DNA from 2 places in the Undibacterium sp. FT79W genome. Region 1 is predicted to be linked to the other one. Evidence: predicted binding sites of a transcription regulator. Region 1 holds the regulator's gene; the other holds the start of a gene.

The links. The regulator HrcA, encoded in region 1, represses chaperone genes, less so after heat shock. The targets are predictions, from matches to a motif close to TTAGCACTCNNNNNNNNNGAGTGCTAA.
Region 2: rpoH (RNA polymerase sigma factor RpoH) is a predicted target of HrcA. The motif match lies at 3,606-3,632, and genes of this name have one in related genera.

Annotation. Positions count from the first base shown of each region.
Region 1 is NZ_JACOGB010000001.1:141,567-149,809, forward strand. Features, by position in the region: gene recN (DNA repair protein RecN) at 1-475, opposite strand, end outside; gene H8K38_RS00605 (NAD kinase) at 629-1,522, opposite strand; gene H8K38_RS00610 (HAD family hydrolase) at 1,597-2,283, shown strand; gene hrcA (heat-inducible transcriptional repressor HrcA) at 2,328-3,347, shown strand; gene H8K38_RS00620 (response regulator) at 3,360-3,743, shown strand; gene fur (ferric iron uptake transcriptional regulator) at 3,808-4,236, opposite strand; gene H8K38_RS00630 (outer membrane protein assembly factor BamE) at 4,367-4,852, shown strand; gene dapB (4-hydroxy-tetrahydrodipicolinate reductase) at 4,864-5,676, shown strand; gene H8K38_RS00640 (MotA/TolQ/ExbB proton channel family protein) at 5,690-6,376, shown strand; gene H8K38_RS00645 (biopolymer transporter ExbD) at 6,379-6,825, shown strand; gene leuS (leucine--tRNA ligase) at 6,912-8,243, shown strand, end outside.
Region 2 is NZ_JACOGB010000004.1:282,642-290,884, reverse strand. Features, by position in the region: gene rsmD (16S rRNA (guanine(966)-N(2))-methyltransferase RsmD) at 1-548, opposite strand, end outside; gene ftsY (signal recognition particle-docking protein FtsY) at 660-1,763, shown strand; gene H8K38_RS08945 (cell division ATP-binding protein FtsE) at 1,790-2,464, shown strand; gene H8K38_RS08940 (ABC transporter permease) at 2,500-3,414, shown strand; gene rpoH (RNA polymerase sigma factor RpoH) at 3,704-4,594, shown strand; gene H8K38_RS08930 (SCO family protein) at 4,795-5,376, opposite strand; gene cyoE (heme o synthase) at 5,373-6,257, opposite strand; gene H8K38_RS08920 (heme A synthase) at 6,263-7,336, opposite strand; gene H8K38_RS08915 (cytochrome C oxidase subunit I) at 7,340-7,888, opposite strand; gene H8K38_RS08910 (SURF1 family protein) at 7,935-8,243, opposite strand, start outside.

The sequences.
Region 1 (8,243 bases):
CAACTTCTGCGGCGTTCTCTTGTAAGCCGCCTTGCATATCCAGCAGCGAGCGTTGTGCTTCAGCTTTGAGTAAAGACTGATGCGCGTGTTGCCCGTGGATATCGACCAGCAGGTCACCCAGTTCGCGTAATTGCGTCGCGGTGGCTGTGATGCCGTTGATCCAGGCCTTCGAGCGTCCCGCGTTATCGATCGTGCGGCGCAGAATCAACTGTTGCTCAGGATCGCTGAATTCATTTTCCAGCAGCCATTGCTGGACATTATCCGAGACCGAAAATTCGGCAGAGATATCTGCTTTCGCGGCAGATTCACGCACCATGCTCGCATCGCCACGCCCGCCGAGTGCCAGCGTCAGTGCATCGATCAGTATCGACTTACCTGCGCCGGTTTCACCCGTCAGGACACTGAAACCGGATGAAAATTCCAGTTCAAGAACATCAACAATGACAAAATCACGAATGGCAAGCGTGCGCAGCATAGGAGCAGGAGTAGTTAAAAATAAAAAAACGAAATAAAAAAACGAAATGAAAAAAGGAAAAAATTCAGACTGGATTAGCAAAGCTATTTTAGCAATAAGTAACCCTATAAGCAGCGTCTTGCATCCCCCGGTTCAGCGGAGAGCTGTTTGCCATTAATTCAGTGCGCCTTCCACGGTAGGGTATTCGTTCCAGTGCAGTTTTTCCCGCAGCGTATGGTAATAATTCCAGTCCTGAGGATGCAGGAAAGTCACCGTGTGGTTGGAACGTTTGACGACGATGCGATCCTGACGCAACAGGCTGGCAAAGGTTTGCATGTCAAAGTTGACGCTGATGTCGCGTCCGGCAACGATTTCGATCACGATTTCACTGCTTTCAGGCAGCACGATAGGGCGATTCGATAAAGCATGCGGGGCGATCGGCACCATAACAATACCGCTCAGGCTGGGGTGCAGCAGCGGCCCGCCTGCTGAGAGAGAATACGCAGTGGAGCCAGTCGGGGTGGACACAATCAACCCGTCCGAGCGCTGGTTATACATGAAATGAGAATCGACTTCGACACTGAGCTCGACCATGCCGGAACCGGTCCCGCGTGACACTACAATGTCGTTAAAGGCGAGACCACTGAAGATCTGATGTCCTTCACGGACAACGATAGCCTGCAGCAGGCTGCGCCGTTCAGAGACGTATTTGCCTTCCAGCATCTCAGCAATCACCGGAATCATACGATCGAGCGGGATATCTGTAATGAAACCGAGCCGCCCCTGATTAATGCCTATCAGCGGGATATGGTATTGCGCCAGTTGCCGGGCGATACCGAGCATCGTACCGTCGCCGCCGACCACAATCGCGGCATTTGCATGTTTTCCTATGTCCGCGACTGACATGGCCTGAAACCCCGGTAATTCTATGTATTGCGCCGTTTCAGCTTCGATCACAACCGTATTGCCTGCGCGGTCAAGAAAGCTGGCGAGTTCACTCATTGATTCTGCTATACCGGGAGCATTAAACTTACCAACAAGTGCAATCGTTTTTGAAGGGACAGTCATAAAAAAAGAGTGGTGACGTGATTCGTCAGATTAGACCATAATTAGCGTGGAAATGAATCAACTGACTGCTATTTATGACAATTAAAGCTGTATTACTGGATTTAGACGATACCTTGTGGCCGGTTGCTCCGGTGATTCAACATGCGGAAGCGAGCTTGTATCAGTGGATGCAGGAACATGTACCGGCCGTGGCAGCGAATTATTCCGTCGAATCAATGCGGCAACGGCGCAATAAGCTGGTACCAACCGATCCCCGTTTTCAATACGACCTGTGGGTCTTGCGACATACCTTGCTTAGCCAGATATTCGCAGAACATGATGTGCCTGTCGCAAAGGCTGATCAGGCCATGGCAGTATTTTCTGATGCCCGCAATCAGGTCAGTTTGTATGATGATGTCGTTCCAGCGCTAAAGGTATTGTCGCAGCGGGTTCTGTTGGGCTCGGTCTCAAATGGCTTTGCTGATCTGCGTGAAATTGGTCTTGCTTCACATTTCCGTACATCGATTGCGGCACGTGAGTTTGGTTGCGCCAAACCTGATCCGCGCATATTTCTCGCCGCCTGTGAAGCACTGGACGTAAAACCGCACGAAGCCTTATATGTCGGCGATGATTTATTGCTCGACGTGCAAGGCGCGCAACAGGCAGGCTTGCGCGGAGCGTGGATGAACCGGCATAGTCTGGAGATCAAGGATGAGCGCCATCAACATATTCAGCCTGATGCGGAATTTAAAAATTTACATGATTTGACAAAATGGTTATGAAGTTTTCTATGTTCATGTTTGCTTCAGTCGCATAAAATGAACAGATGCTACTAGACACTCGCGCTCAAACTCTTTTAAAAGCCCTCGTAGAACGCTACATTGCCGATGGTCAGCCTGTAGGTTCGCGTGCTCTCTCAAAAATTTCCGGCCTTGATCTGTCGCCGGCGACGATCCGTAATGTGATGGCTGATCTGGAGGAGATGGGCTTGGTTGCCAGCCCGCATACGTCGGCTGGCCGCGTTCCCACTCCCAAAGGCTATCGCGTATTTGTTGATAAATTACTGACGGTGCAGGAAATCAGCGAACTGGGGCTGGAATCCCGGCTGCAATCGGGTTTGTTATCTCAACCCCCGCAAAAAATCATCGCGAATGCCGCACAGATATTGTCTTCGTTGTCGCAATTTGCCGGTGTTGTTATGACGCCGAAAACCGAATCCATTTTTCAGCAGGTCGAATTCCTGCGTCTTTCGGAAAAACGCATTTTGCTGGTGGTTGTGGCACCGACCGGAGAAGTGCATAACCGCTTGCTCCTGACGGATATTGATTACACCCCAGCGCAGTTGTCGCAGGCAGCTAATTATCTGAATCAGAATTTCAGCGGACATGCTTTTGAAGATGCACGCCTCGGTATTAATAGCGAATTACGGCAGTTGCAAACAGATATGACTAGTCTGATGCAAGCCGCTGTCGAAGCGGGCAGTGATGCCTTGTCTGAGCAAAGTGATGAAATGGTTATTTCAGGAAAAACCAATTTGCTGAATGTGCAGGATTTATCGTCCAACATGACATCACTGCGTAAGCTGTTCGACATGTTCGAGCAAAAGAGCAGTCTGATGCAATTGCTGGATGTATCGTGTAAAGCGACGGGGGTGCAGATTTTTATCGGTGGGGAATCGCAGTTGTTGCCGATGGATGAGATGAGCGTTGTCACTGCGCCGTATGAGGTTAACGGTAAGATTGTCGGCACCCTGGGTGTGATCGGTCCGACGCGGATGGCGTATGAAAGAGTGATACCGATAGTCGATATTACGGCGAAATTACTTTCTAACGCCTTGAGTCAGTAAAAGAGACATGCGATGTTAAATAAAAATATTTCCATATTACTCATCGACGACAACGATATTACTCGCGAAGTGTTACGTGTCGTGTTGCGCAACGAGGGATACACGGTTGCAGGTGAGGCGACAGACGGTGGAACCGGGTTGGATATGGCGCTCAAACTACGGCCGGACGTGATTATGCTGGATGTGGTGATGCCCAAAGTCAGTGGTCTTGACGTGCTGCCAAAACTTAAAGATATGTTGCCTGATACCAGAATATTGCTGGTGACAGCGAGTCACGATAAGGACATTTTGTCGGAAGCGGTGAAATCAGGCATACATGGCATTATTCTGAAGCCATTTAATGCGCAGAAAATTATCGATACCGTTGCTGGTGTCGCTGCAAAAATAAAAAAATAACCCAACGCACCCACGCATCCTGTTGCAAGCGCTTCAATGCTCATTGGTATGAGCACGTTGATACTTAATTTTTGTGCTCGCAGTTCTCTTTCGTGCAACTACCGTAGATCGCGAGTGAATGTTCTGCGATTTTAAAGCCGCGCTCCAGAGCGATGGTATGCTGGCGCTGTTCAATTTCCGCATCAAAAAACTCTTCAACGCGACCGCAATCGAGGCAGACCAGATGATCATGGTGTGAGCCTTCGTTTAATTCAAAAATAGCTTTGCCAGTTTCAAAATGATTCCGGTGCAGCAGACCCGCCTGCTCAAATTGCGTCAGAACGCGGTAGACAGTTGCCAGACCGACATCCATATTTTCGTTCAAAAGTATTTTATAGACGTCTTCTGCAGTCAGATGGCGAACCTTACTACTTTGGAAAATTTCGAGGATTTTCAGGCGTGGCAAGGTTGCTTTAAGTCCGCTGGCTTTCAGATTTGGAGTGCTGTTTGTCATGTTTTCGGTCAAAAGAGGGCTATCTGCTTTATGATATCGGGTTTTAGGGCATGTTGCTCAATTACTGAGGGTACCTATGCGATTGTTGTTTTCAAAATCTGTTCAAGGTAAAGCCATCCGGCTTGCAGGCATGACATTATTACTGGGCGTATCTGCTTGCGCATCGAAACCGCCAGTGGCGGACAAAGCTGTGTCAGCAACGGCCGGTACGCAAATATACGCACCGACAGGGGTGAGTAAATTCCTGGGCTATATTTCCCCATATCGTATTACCGTTCAGCAAGGTAACTTCGTTTCTCAGGAAATGATGGCGCAGATCAAAGAAGGGATGACGCGTGAGCAAGTCCGTTTTGTGCTTGGCACCGCTTTGTTGACCGATATGTTCCACGAAGACCGCTGGGATTATCCTTTCCGCCTGACTAAGCCGAATGGCGAGCAGGTAGTCAGTCAGGTCACCATTCATTTTAAAAACAATACGGTTTCTAAATTCGAAGGCGGTAGTCTGCCAACGGAAAAAGAATATCTGGCAAGGATTACCGAGTCGGCGCTGGGCTTAGATAAAGTTGAGTCGCTGAATGATCTCGACGGCACGCCGAAGAAAAAAGATAAAAAATAAAGAAAGCTGGTATGACTGCATTAAAAGTAGCGGTGGCGGGCGCTTCCGGCCGCATGGGAAAGATGCTGATTGAAGCTATCAGCAACGCAGACGACATGGTGCTGGCCGGTGCGTTGGATGTTGCCGGTTCCCCGGCAATAGGTACCGACGCTGGCGTATTTCTGGGCAAACCTGCCGGTGTGTTGATTGAGTCTGATCTGGCTAAGGCATTGGCCAACGCAGAATTTCTGATTGACTTCACACGTCCTGAAGGGACGCTGAAGCATCTCGACTACTGTGCCACGCACGGCATCAAAATGATTATCGGCACGACAGGTTTTGATGATGCGGGCAAAGCGACAATCGCAGCAGCGGGCAAACAAACCGCGATTGTCTTTGCGCCGAACATGAGCGTTGGCGTTAATGTCACGCTCAAGTTACTGGAAATGGCAGCCAAGAGTTTCGCCGAAGGCTATGACATCGAAATCATTGAAGCACATCACAGGCATAAAGTTGATGCGCCTTCCGGTACTGCGCTCAAAATGGGTGAGGTGATTGCTGACGCGTTGGGACGCGATCTGAAAGAGGTTGGCGTCTTTGCTCGCGAAGGAGTGACGGGCGAACGTGATCCGTCTTCTATCGGTTTTGCGACGATACGTGGCGGTGACATTGTCGGCGATCACACGGTGTTGTTCGCCGGTATCGGTGAGCGCGTCGAAATTTCGCATAAATCCTCCAGTCGGGTCACTTACGCGCATGGCAGTTTGCGGGCGGCACGTTTCCTGAACGATAAGGCAACCGGTCTGTTCGATATGTACGACGTGCTCGGGCTGAATAACCACTAATTTATCCATCGCAATGAACGCTGCAATCGCGCATTACTGGGAACAGGCAGATCAGTTCGGGCATGCCATCGCCTATCTTTTACTGCTGATGTCCTTGTTGAGCTGGGCGCTGATTTTTGCCAAAGCCTGGTCTTTCTGGCGTGTGCGTCAAGCAGCGCCGTTCTTGCCGAAATTCTGGCTCGCGCCGACTATGGTCGATGCGCAGAGACTGTTACAACAACGCGACAAAGAGCAGGTGTATCTGTCGCTGGCGGAAGCGGCGATGTCGGCAATGGATGCGGGTCAGCGTGCATCAACATTGAGTGCTGACAGCAGTCTGAATGACGCGCTGACACGTGCTTTGCGCCAGCAGTTACAGGTGACTACAAGTCGTTTGGAAAATGGCTTGACGGTGCTGGCCTCCGTTGGTTCCACCGCGCCGTTTGTTGGCTTGCTTGGGACGGTATGGGGCATTTATCATGCGCTGACGACGATATCGTCCGCAGGTACGATACAGATAGATCAGCTTGCCGGGCCGGTCGGTGAAGCGCTCATCATGACTGCCTTTGGTCTGATCGTCGCCATTCCTTCTGTGCTTGCTTACAATGTTTTTAATCGTTTCAATCGTATGACATTCGCTGAGCTTGATGGCTTCGCGCACGATCTGCATGCGCATTGCAGTCGCGACGGCGATCAGCAACATTCTGAAAAACAGGTGTAAGCATGGCGTTTGGTTCGTTTAATGACAAAGCCGGACGATCACAGATGCACAGCATGGCCGATATCAATGTCACTCCTATGGTGGATGTGATGCTGGTGTTGCTGGTGATTTTCATCATCGCCGCACCACTGATGACGCCGGCAATCAAACTGGATTTACCACAAGCTGCGGCGAAGGCCAGTCAGCAACAGCCAGAATCGCTGCAAATTGCGATTGATGCCGCAGGCATCATTTATCTGCAGGGTGTTGCAACAGATCTGGCAGAGCTGGAACCCCGCTTCCGGCAGGCAGCCTTGCAACAGCCGCAACCCGATCTGCAATTACGCGCCGACAAATCCTCACGTTACGACATGATTGCGCAACTGATGGCGGCGGCGCAGGCGCAGGGGCTGAACAAAATTGCGTTTGTGATGCAACCTGTGACGGAACCGGTCACTGCCAAACCCTGATGCTCACAAGCATTGCTCAATATCACCCCTGAACCAGTTATAATCTAAGGTTCTGAGTCATTTCCGCATCTACTTCTGGTCACGCCATGCAAGAAAAATACACGCCCTCCGACGTCGAGCAATCGGCGCAATCCCATTGGAAAAAAATCGATGCCTATAAGGCGGTAGAAAATAACCCACGTTTCCCTAAAGGCAAGTACTACGCCTGCTCCATGCTGCCTTACCCTTCCGGTAAGCTGCACATGGGCCATGTGCGTAACTACACCATCAACGACATGCTGGCGCGCCAGCTGCGTATGAAGGGTTACAACGTGTTGATGCCTATGGGCTGGGATGCGTTTGGATTGCCAGCCGAAAATGCGGCGATTGCGTATAAAAAATCACCGGCAGAATGGACTTACGCGAATATCGAAGACATGAAGTCGCAGATGGAACCGCTGGGGCTGGCATTCGACTGGTCGCGTGAAGTAGCGACCTGCGATCCCGATTACTACCGCTGGAATCAGTGGCTGTTCCTGAAGATGCTGGAAAAAGGCATCGCCTACAAAAAAACTCAGGTCGTGAACTGGGACCCGATTGATCAGACCGTGCTGGCGAATGAGCAGGTGATTGATGGTCGCGGCTGGCGCTCCGGTGCGCTGGTGGAAAAGCGTGAAATTCCTGGCTACTACTTCGGCATCACCCAATACGCCGAGGAATTGCTGAGCAGTATTGATACGCTTGATGGCTGGCCTGAACAAGTGCGCACCATGCAGCGTAACTGGATAGGCAAGAGCGAAGGCGTGCGCTTTGCATTCAGTCACGAGATCAAAGACGACACAGGCGCATTGGTACAAGACGGCAAAATGTACGTCTTCACGACTCGTCCTGACACCATCATGGGCGTGACGTTCTGCGCCGTGGCTGCGGAGCATCCGCTGGCGACTGTCGCTGCAAAAAATAATGCGAAACTGGCAGCGTTCATCGAAGAATGCAAAGCCGGTGGCACGACCGAAGCCGAAATGGCGACCAAGGAAAAAGAAGGTCTGCCAACGGGCTTATTCGTCACGCATCCATTGACCGGCGAGCAGGTCGAAGTCTGGGTCGGTAATTATGTGCTGATGACTTATGGCGACGGCGCTGTGATGGGCGTACCTGCACATGACGAGCGCGACTTTGCGTTTGCCAAAAAATACGGCATTGCGATCAAACAAGTTGTGACTGTTGAAGGTGAGAGCTTTACCACTGACGCATGGGCTGACTGGTATGGCGACAAACAGAAATGCGTGACAGTCAATTCCGGTAAATACGACGGACTTAGCTATAAGGCAGCGGTAGATGCTGTCGCCGCTGATCTCGCAGCCAAAGGCATCGGTGAGAAAAAAACCACCTGGCGCTTACGCGACTGGGGCATTTCGCGTCAACGTTACTGGGGAACC
Region 2 (8,243 bases), on a different contig from region 1:
TGCATATCCGGGTCACTACTTTGCTCGTCGAGCGGGAATTCTGCCTCGACGTAAACATACCCATCATTACTCAGCGCTTCGCGGCAAACAGGCAAAATTTTTGCCAGCCAGCCTTGTCCGAAAGGCGGGTCCAGCAAGATCAGGTCAAATTTTTTCCCTTCGGCCGCAGCGCTCGTGATCACTTTACCAGCATCGCCCCTGAGCAACTGGCACTGATGCGCTTCGAGTTTAGCTTTAACCTGTTCGAGCTGCTTGAACGCCGGCGTATGTGACTCCACCATCGTGACCAGATGCGCGCCACGGCTGGCGGCTTCAAATCCCAGCGCGCCGCTGCCGGCAAATAAGTCCAGGCAACTGACTTGCGCCCAATTCGCGTTAAAAAGATGGTTCAACCAGTTAAATGTCGTTTCACGGACACGGTCTGGCGTTGGTCTCAGGCCATCGGCCTCAATCACGCTTAACAAGCTGCGCTTCCACTGGCCGCCGATGATTCGCACCTGATGGGCGACTCTTTGAGGAGATACGGGTTTTTTAGTCTTGGTTTTCATTAGTTGAATGACACTGGTAAGTCAAATTACCCGGCGCGGTCTGTTAGAATGGCTGCATTCTAATACTTGGGTCAGCAGTTTGCAGCTTCCCCTCTCCGACAAAATCATCCGATGTTTAGTTTTTTCAAAAGAAAACCCAAAGAAGAACCGGTAGTAACGCCAGAAGTCGTTGCTACGCCTGCTTCTGCGGCAATACCGACTACGCCTGCCGAACTGCCGCAGACAATTGCCGAACCAGCAATACAACCGCTCGCTGCGGCGGCGCCAGTAACAGCAGCCGTAGAAACGGTATCAGCGCCTGCGCCACAACCTGAACAAAAGCGTTCATGGCTGAGCCGTCTGAAAGCTGGTCTGGCCAAAACCTCGTCGAATCTGACCACGCTGTTTATCGGCGCGCGTATTGATGATGAGCTATACGACGAACTCGAAGCAGCCTTATTGACATCCGACGCGGGCGTCGAAGCGACGCTGTTTTTGCTCGATACGATGAAAAAGAAAGTCAAAGAAGAAAAATTAACCGAAGCAGAACAAGTCAAAACAGCGCTCAAAGCGTTGTTGCTGGAATTGCTCACACCTTTGCAAAAGCCGCTGGAACTGGGTCGTCATCAACCGCTGGTCATGATGATTGCCGGCGTTAACGGCGCAGGAAAAACCACCACCATAGGCAAACTCGCGAAGCACATGCAGGTGCACCATCAGTCCGTGTTGCTGGCGGCTGGCGATACTTTCCGTGCTGCAGCGCGCGAGCAATTATCGGTCTGGGGCGAGCGCAATGATGTGACGGTGATTTCACAGGAATCCGGCGATCCGGCAGCGGTTGCGTTTGACGCCGTTGCGTCCGCGCGTGCACGTGGCACAGATGTGGTGATGGTCGATACCGCAGGGCGTTTGCCGACTCAATTGCATCTGATGGAAGAACTGAAAAAGATCAAACGTGTGATTGCCAAAGGAATGGAAGGCGCACCGCAGGAAGTGTTGCTGATCATTGATGGCAACACCGGACAAAACGCGCTGGCACAAGTCAGGGCGTTTGACGATGCATTGCAACTGACCGGTTTGATCATCACCAAATTAGATGGCACAGCAAAAGGCGGCGTTCTGGCTGCAATTGCGAAGACCCGCCCGATACCAGTCTATTTCATTGGCATCGGCGAGCAGATCGAGGATCTGCAACCATTCAACGCGCAGGAATTCGTCGACGCCTTGTTTAATTAAAATCACAGACAGTCAGTGCAACGATCATGATCGAATTCGATAACGTCACTAAACAATATTCGCGTGATGCCTACGCTTTGCGCGATATCTCTCTGACCATACAGGATGGAGAACTCATTTTTCTGGCGGGCCCCTCTGGTGCCGGAAAATCGACTTTATTAAAAATGATCGCAGGCATAGAAAAACCGACCAGCGGCCATGTCATCGTCAATGGTCAGGATGTCAGCAAACTCAAAACCGGTAGCCTGCCGTATTTACGCCGTAAGCTCGGACTAATTTTGCAGGATCAGAAATTACTGACCGACCGCAGCGTTCTCGACAACGTCATGCTGCCGCTGATTGTGACCGGCGCTACTTCGGGTGAAGCAGAATCGCGTGCCTGCGTCGCACTGGAAAAAGTCGGATTGCTGGATAAAGCCAATGCCTTGCCGCTGGAGCTTTCCGGTGGTGAACAGCAGCGTGTTGCGATTGCGCGCGCCATCGTGAATCGCCCCAAAATTATTCTGGCTGACGAACCTACCGCTTTTCTGGACAGAGACAATGCGAATAAAGTGCTGAGCGCATTGAAAGCATTCCAGAGCGCCGGCGTCACTTGCATCATATCCAGTCACGATGAGCAATTCCTGGATCAGGCCGACCGCGTGATCTATCTGAGCAATGGACAAATCTCGGATTCATGGACAACAGGCGCTGCCGCCTGACTTCCGCCTGCTATTACGCCTTCAAGGAAATCCCTATGACCATCTGGTTTCGTGAACATCTGTTTGCACTGAAAAGCGCATTCACCCACTTGCGCGCCGGTACCGGAAATTTCATCTTCAATGTGCTGGTGGTCGCCATCGCGCTAGCGCTGCCGATTGCCGGACTCACGCTGATTGAAAATATCCGCCCTATCTCTTCACAGTTATCGATAGAACCGGAAATCAGTATTTTTCTGACGACCGACACCGCGCGTGAAAATGCAACTGCATTGTCAGTACCAATCAAGCGTCTGCTGAAAGACAGCAATATCAGCGGCAAACTGAGCTTTACACCAAAAGAAAAAGCACTGGCGGCGATGCAGGATGCATCCAGCCTCGCAGAAGTGCTATCAACACTGGGCGGCAATCCCCTGCCGGATGCTTACGTGCTTTCGCTGTCGAATAATGATGCGGCAAAACTCGATAAACTGGTCGAACAACTGCAGGCCTTGCCCGATGTTGAGGTGGTGCAGGTTGACTCAGCCTGGGTTAAACGGCTGGCGGCACTTGTGCAGATATTGCAGATAGGTTTGCTGTTTCTGGCAACGACACTGGGCGTAGTCGTAATTGTGGTCGTGTTTAATGCGACCCGTCTGCAAGTCATTTCGCATCAGGCGGAGATTTCCGTTACCCGTTTGTTAGGTGCGACCAACAGCTTCATTCATCGCCCCTACTATTACACTGGCGCGCTGCTGGGTCTGCTGGCGGGAAGTCTGGCGCTGGCCGCCATTGCAGCCTCTCTGCAGCCATTGAATCAGGCCATTGCAGAATTTGCCAAACTGTATGCCTCCGAATTCCGGCTGGTACCGCTGGGCATATTACCCAGCCTGATGTTGCTGGGTGTCAGCATGTTACTGGGGTTGGCTGGGGCTTATCTGTCCGTCCGCCGTCAACTGGCGCGAACAAACTGATACATAATGATTTGCAACTTTCCCAAAAATCGCTGCTCTAACCGCCTGGTTAAAGCAGAGTAAGAAAGCTGATTCCAGAAATTTCTGCTGGGTTACCAGTGGCGACCACTGGCAACAATACTCGACGAGGGTCTGGAATACCCGCTTTTACCTCTGACCTCATCTTGATGAAATCATCATTTTCACGAGAATTAGCACTCTTCTCAAGAGAGTGCTAATATTAGGAAATAGTACGTTTGTTCAGAGTTATTTTTTTGCTCGGACTGCAGTAATTGAGAGGAACAACACAATGACTTCAAGACAACTTATTCCAGCATCAGACAGCACAGCGCTGGCGCTCGGCTTTACAGGTACGTTGGGCAATATTGACGCTTATATTTCTGCGGTCAATCGCCTGCCTATGCTGACGCATGAAGAAGAAATCGATCTGGCGACCCGCCTGCGTGACAATAATGACCTGTCCGCTGCGCAACAGATGGTGATGTCGCATCTGCGTCTGGTTGTATCCATTGCCCGTGGCTACCTCGGCTATGGCTTGCCACACGCCGATCTGATCCAGGAAGGCAATATCGGCCTGATGAAGGCGGTTAAACGCTTTGACCCTGATCAGGGCGTACGTCTGGTGTCATACGCGATGCACTGGATTAAAGCCGAAATGCACGAGTACATTCTGAAAAACTGGCGTTTAGTCAAAGTCGCGACGACCAAAGCGCAACGCAAACTGTTTTTCAATCTGCGCAGCCACAAAGAAGGTCTGGAAACCATGTCGCCTAAGCAAATTGATGCGCTGGCGAAGACCCTCGATGTGAAACGCGAAGAAGTCATCGAAATGGAAATGCGTCTGTCTGGTCGCGATATCGCGCTGGATGCACCGACCGATGATGATGACGATAAATTCGCACCTATCGCTTATCTGAAAACAGAATCAGAAGAGCCTACGCAGGTACTGGAATCACGCCAATACGATCGTTTGCAAAGCGAAGGGCTGGAATCAGCGTTGTCAAAACTGGATGCGCGTTCACGTCACATTATCGAATCGCGCTGGTTGAAAAATGACGATGGCTCTGGTGCGACGCTGCACGAACTGGCAGATGAATACGGTGTTTCCGCCGAACGCATCCGTCAGATTGAAAGTGCGGCGCTGAAAAAAATGAAAGGTGCGTTGGTCAGCTTTTCCTGATCACAACGCACATGAAAAAAGGCACTCCGCAGAGTGCCTTTTTTTTATTGTTTATTCCCTGAAAACCGATAAATAGGGGGAGTATCTGTGATTTTGCACCTGATCTCCTTGAAAACAATGGGCGTTTAAATATACTCCCCCCAGTATATTTAAGGCTCAGCAGGCCGTTTTATATGCCCGCGCCAGCCTGTTCAGCAAAATTACTTCAGTAACAGCTTTAAATCGTGAACGATAGGTTCTGCACCTTGTCCATGGCGCAGGAATAAACGGATGCGGCCTTCAGTGTCAAAGACATAGCTGCCCGCAGTGTGATCCATGGTGTAACTGGTCGGCGTTTTTCCGTCCACTTTCTGGTAATACACTTTGAAGTCTTTTGCGACTTTTGCCGTCGCGGCGGCATCGCCGTACAAACCGAGGAAACGCGGATCAAAGTTCGGCACATACGCCGCCATCAATGCCTGCGTATCGCGTTCTGGGTCTATCGTGACGAACAAGACCTGCACCTTATCTGCCTCCGCCCCCATTTTCTGCATCACGTTCGCCATTTCCACCATCGTGGTCGGGCAGACATCAGGACATTGGGTGTAACCGAAGAACATGACCACCAGCTTGCCGCGAAAATCTTTGAGTGTACGGGCTTTGCCATTGTGATCGGTGAGAGCAAAATCCTGCGCATAATCGAGCCCGGTGAGGTCGGTATTATTGAATTTTTCTCCGGGTTTACCGCAAGCCGCCAGCCCAGCGATCAGAGCGCAAGCGAATAATTTTTTGAGTAAGTTCATAGTCGTATGTAGTGATCAACCAGCAGCGCGGCAAACAGCAGCGACAGATAAATGATCGAATAAGCGAATGTTTTACGGGCGAGAATATCGTTGTAATTGCGATAAATCCGCCATGCGTACCAGAGGAAAATTGCCCCGAGAATAACGGCACTGACAAGATAAATCAGGCCGCTCATCTGCACGGCATACGGCAACATCGTCGTCGCAAACAAGGCGATGGTATATAGCCAGATATGAAAACGGGTAAATTCGGGGCCATGCGTAATCGGCAGCATAGGCAGGCCTGAGCGCGCATAATCATCGCGCCGGTACATCGCCAGCGCCCAGAAATGCGGCGGCGTCCAGACAAAAATGATCATGACCAGCAACCACGCTTGCATAGGAACATCGTTTGCTACCGCGGCCCAGCCAAGTGCCGGTGGCATCGCGCCAGACAAACCGCCAATCACAATATTCTGCGGCGTCGCTGGCTTCAGAATAATGGTGTACACCACGGCATAACCGACAAAAGTCGTAAACGTGAGCCACATCGTCAGCGGATTCACCAGCGTATACAGCACCCACATACCAGCGCCACCGATCACGCCTGAAAACAATAAGGTATGGGAGGCACTGATTTCACCGGCGGCTGTGGCGCGCCTTGCAGTACGTGCCATACGCGAATCGATCTCGCGCTCGACCAGGCAATTCACCGCAAAAGCGGCGCCCGCCAAGAGCCAGATGCCTATGGTTGCGGCGACCACGACACGCCAGTCGGGTAAATCGGGCGTGGCCAGAAACATGCCGATGACGGCACAAAACACCGCCAGTTGCGTTACGCGCGGTTTGGTCAGCGCCCAGTATTGAGCAAAACGGTTGGAGGTCAGGCTTATTGTCGTCATATCTGTCAGTGTGTGGCAATCAGTTTCGTCTGCCTGACCCGGTAGTTTAACATGGTCAGCAGCAGCACTAAGGTGGCCGCCCCACCGTTATGTAATACCGCCAGCAACAAGGGCCAGGAAAAAAAGACAGTCGAAACCCCGATCAGGAATTGCGCTGCAATCGCCAGCATGAGTTGACGACCCAGACGTTCGAATCCGGGTAAGTGCATGGCGCGCCACGCAACCACGGCAACCACAACCGCGACCAGTAGGGCGAAATTGCGGTGTACCCAATGAATAGCGACCAAGGCCGTAAATGGTAAATAATCGCCGCTCGCAGTCTGCCCCAGTTGCCGCCACAAACTGAATCCGTGTTCAAAATCCATCGTCGGTATCACTGTGCCATTACACAAGGGATAATCGTGGCAAGCCAATGCTGCGTAGTTGGTACTAACCCAGCCACCCAATGCAATTTGTATGAAGAGCAAAACTAAGGCAAGCATCGCAGGCCAACGCAAGCCGGATACCTGAGCCGTCTGAATGACATGCGCTTGACTATGCTGCTCGAGCGACGCCGATAGTAGCGCCAGCAAGCCCATCCCCAGTAGCAGATGCGTAGTCACGATCACGGGTTGCAATTTGAGTGTGACCGTCCACGCGCCGAAAGCGCCCTGCAGACAAACAAATGCCAACAAAAAGCTGGCCAACCATGGCGAGATGCCTGTGGCATGGCGGCGTCGCCACGCAAGAACGACCTGAGCGATGATCAGTACGCCGACACTCATCGCCAGATAACGATGGATCATTTCTATCCAGGCTTTTTGCAAGGTCACAGGACCATGCGGCATTGCTGCCTCTGCGGCACGGATATCGGCGTGTGATTGCAAAGGATTCGCCTGACCGTAGCAACCGGGCCAGTCAGGGCAGCCGAGGCCGGAATCCGTCAGCCGGGTAAAGGCACCGAACATGATCAGTTCAAACGTGAGTGCCACGGTAACCGCAATCAGCTTGCGGTGTTTGTCGGTGTCCCGCGACCAAAGTACAACAGACAAGGGCAAAACGGCGACACACAAAGCTATCAGAGCGAGTTGTAAAAACATGCATCACCCTATCGCGGACGCACGCAACAGCTTGCTGATATCTTTTTTGATCTTATTCGGATCGGCATTTTTCGGGAAACGCATCATCAGATTCCCCAATGGGTCAATCATATAAATGTGCTCGCTGATCTGGCTTCCATCTTCTGTCGGCAACCATTTTCTGAGCACGTCCGCATCAGCTTTCAGCACATGCATACCATCGTATTCACGCAGTAACAAGGTATCGACAGGCTGTTCGTCAATGACTGCCCAGACCCGTTCGATTCTGTCCATTTCCTTGCCCTGCGCAAGCCTCAGTTGGCGCAAGTCATACAGCTTTTTCTGACATGCGGAATCGCAAGAACCGCTGCTGATTGTCAGCATGATCCATTTACCACGATACGCCATCAAGCCATTCTGTTTGTCCGCATTGTTTGTATCGTTGGCATCGCCCGCGCCCAGCAAGCGCGCATGCAGCTCGGGCATAGGATACAGGCGCGGATCGAGTATCGTGCCGTAATTGGTTCGGCCTTCCGGCTTGATCACGTAATAAGCGAGATAAGACGCTATCATCGGTGCGGCACAGACAGCCAGCACGATGAATAATTTCCAGCGTCCTTTAATTTTTTGATTCTGCGTTTTTTCCACGACGTATTCCTGTCACTACAAAAAAAATCCCTGCCATCAATGACAAGGCATACCACTGAAATGCATATCCTTTGTGCTTATCGATCCCCAGCGAAGGCGCTGGCCAATCGCGTTGCAGATGGTCTTCAGTTGACGACGTCTGCTCGACGATCAAAGGGTAAAATGCTAACCCGGTTTCCGCCGCGAGGCTGGTGATCTCCAGATTTTGCAAAATCGCACCGGGCTTATACGGCTCAGGCTGTCCCAATTGCATGACGCGATCAAGATGCTCTTTGACAAT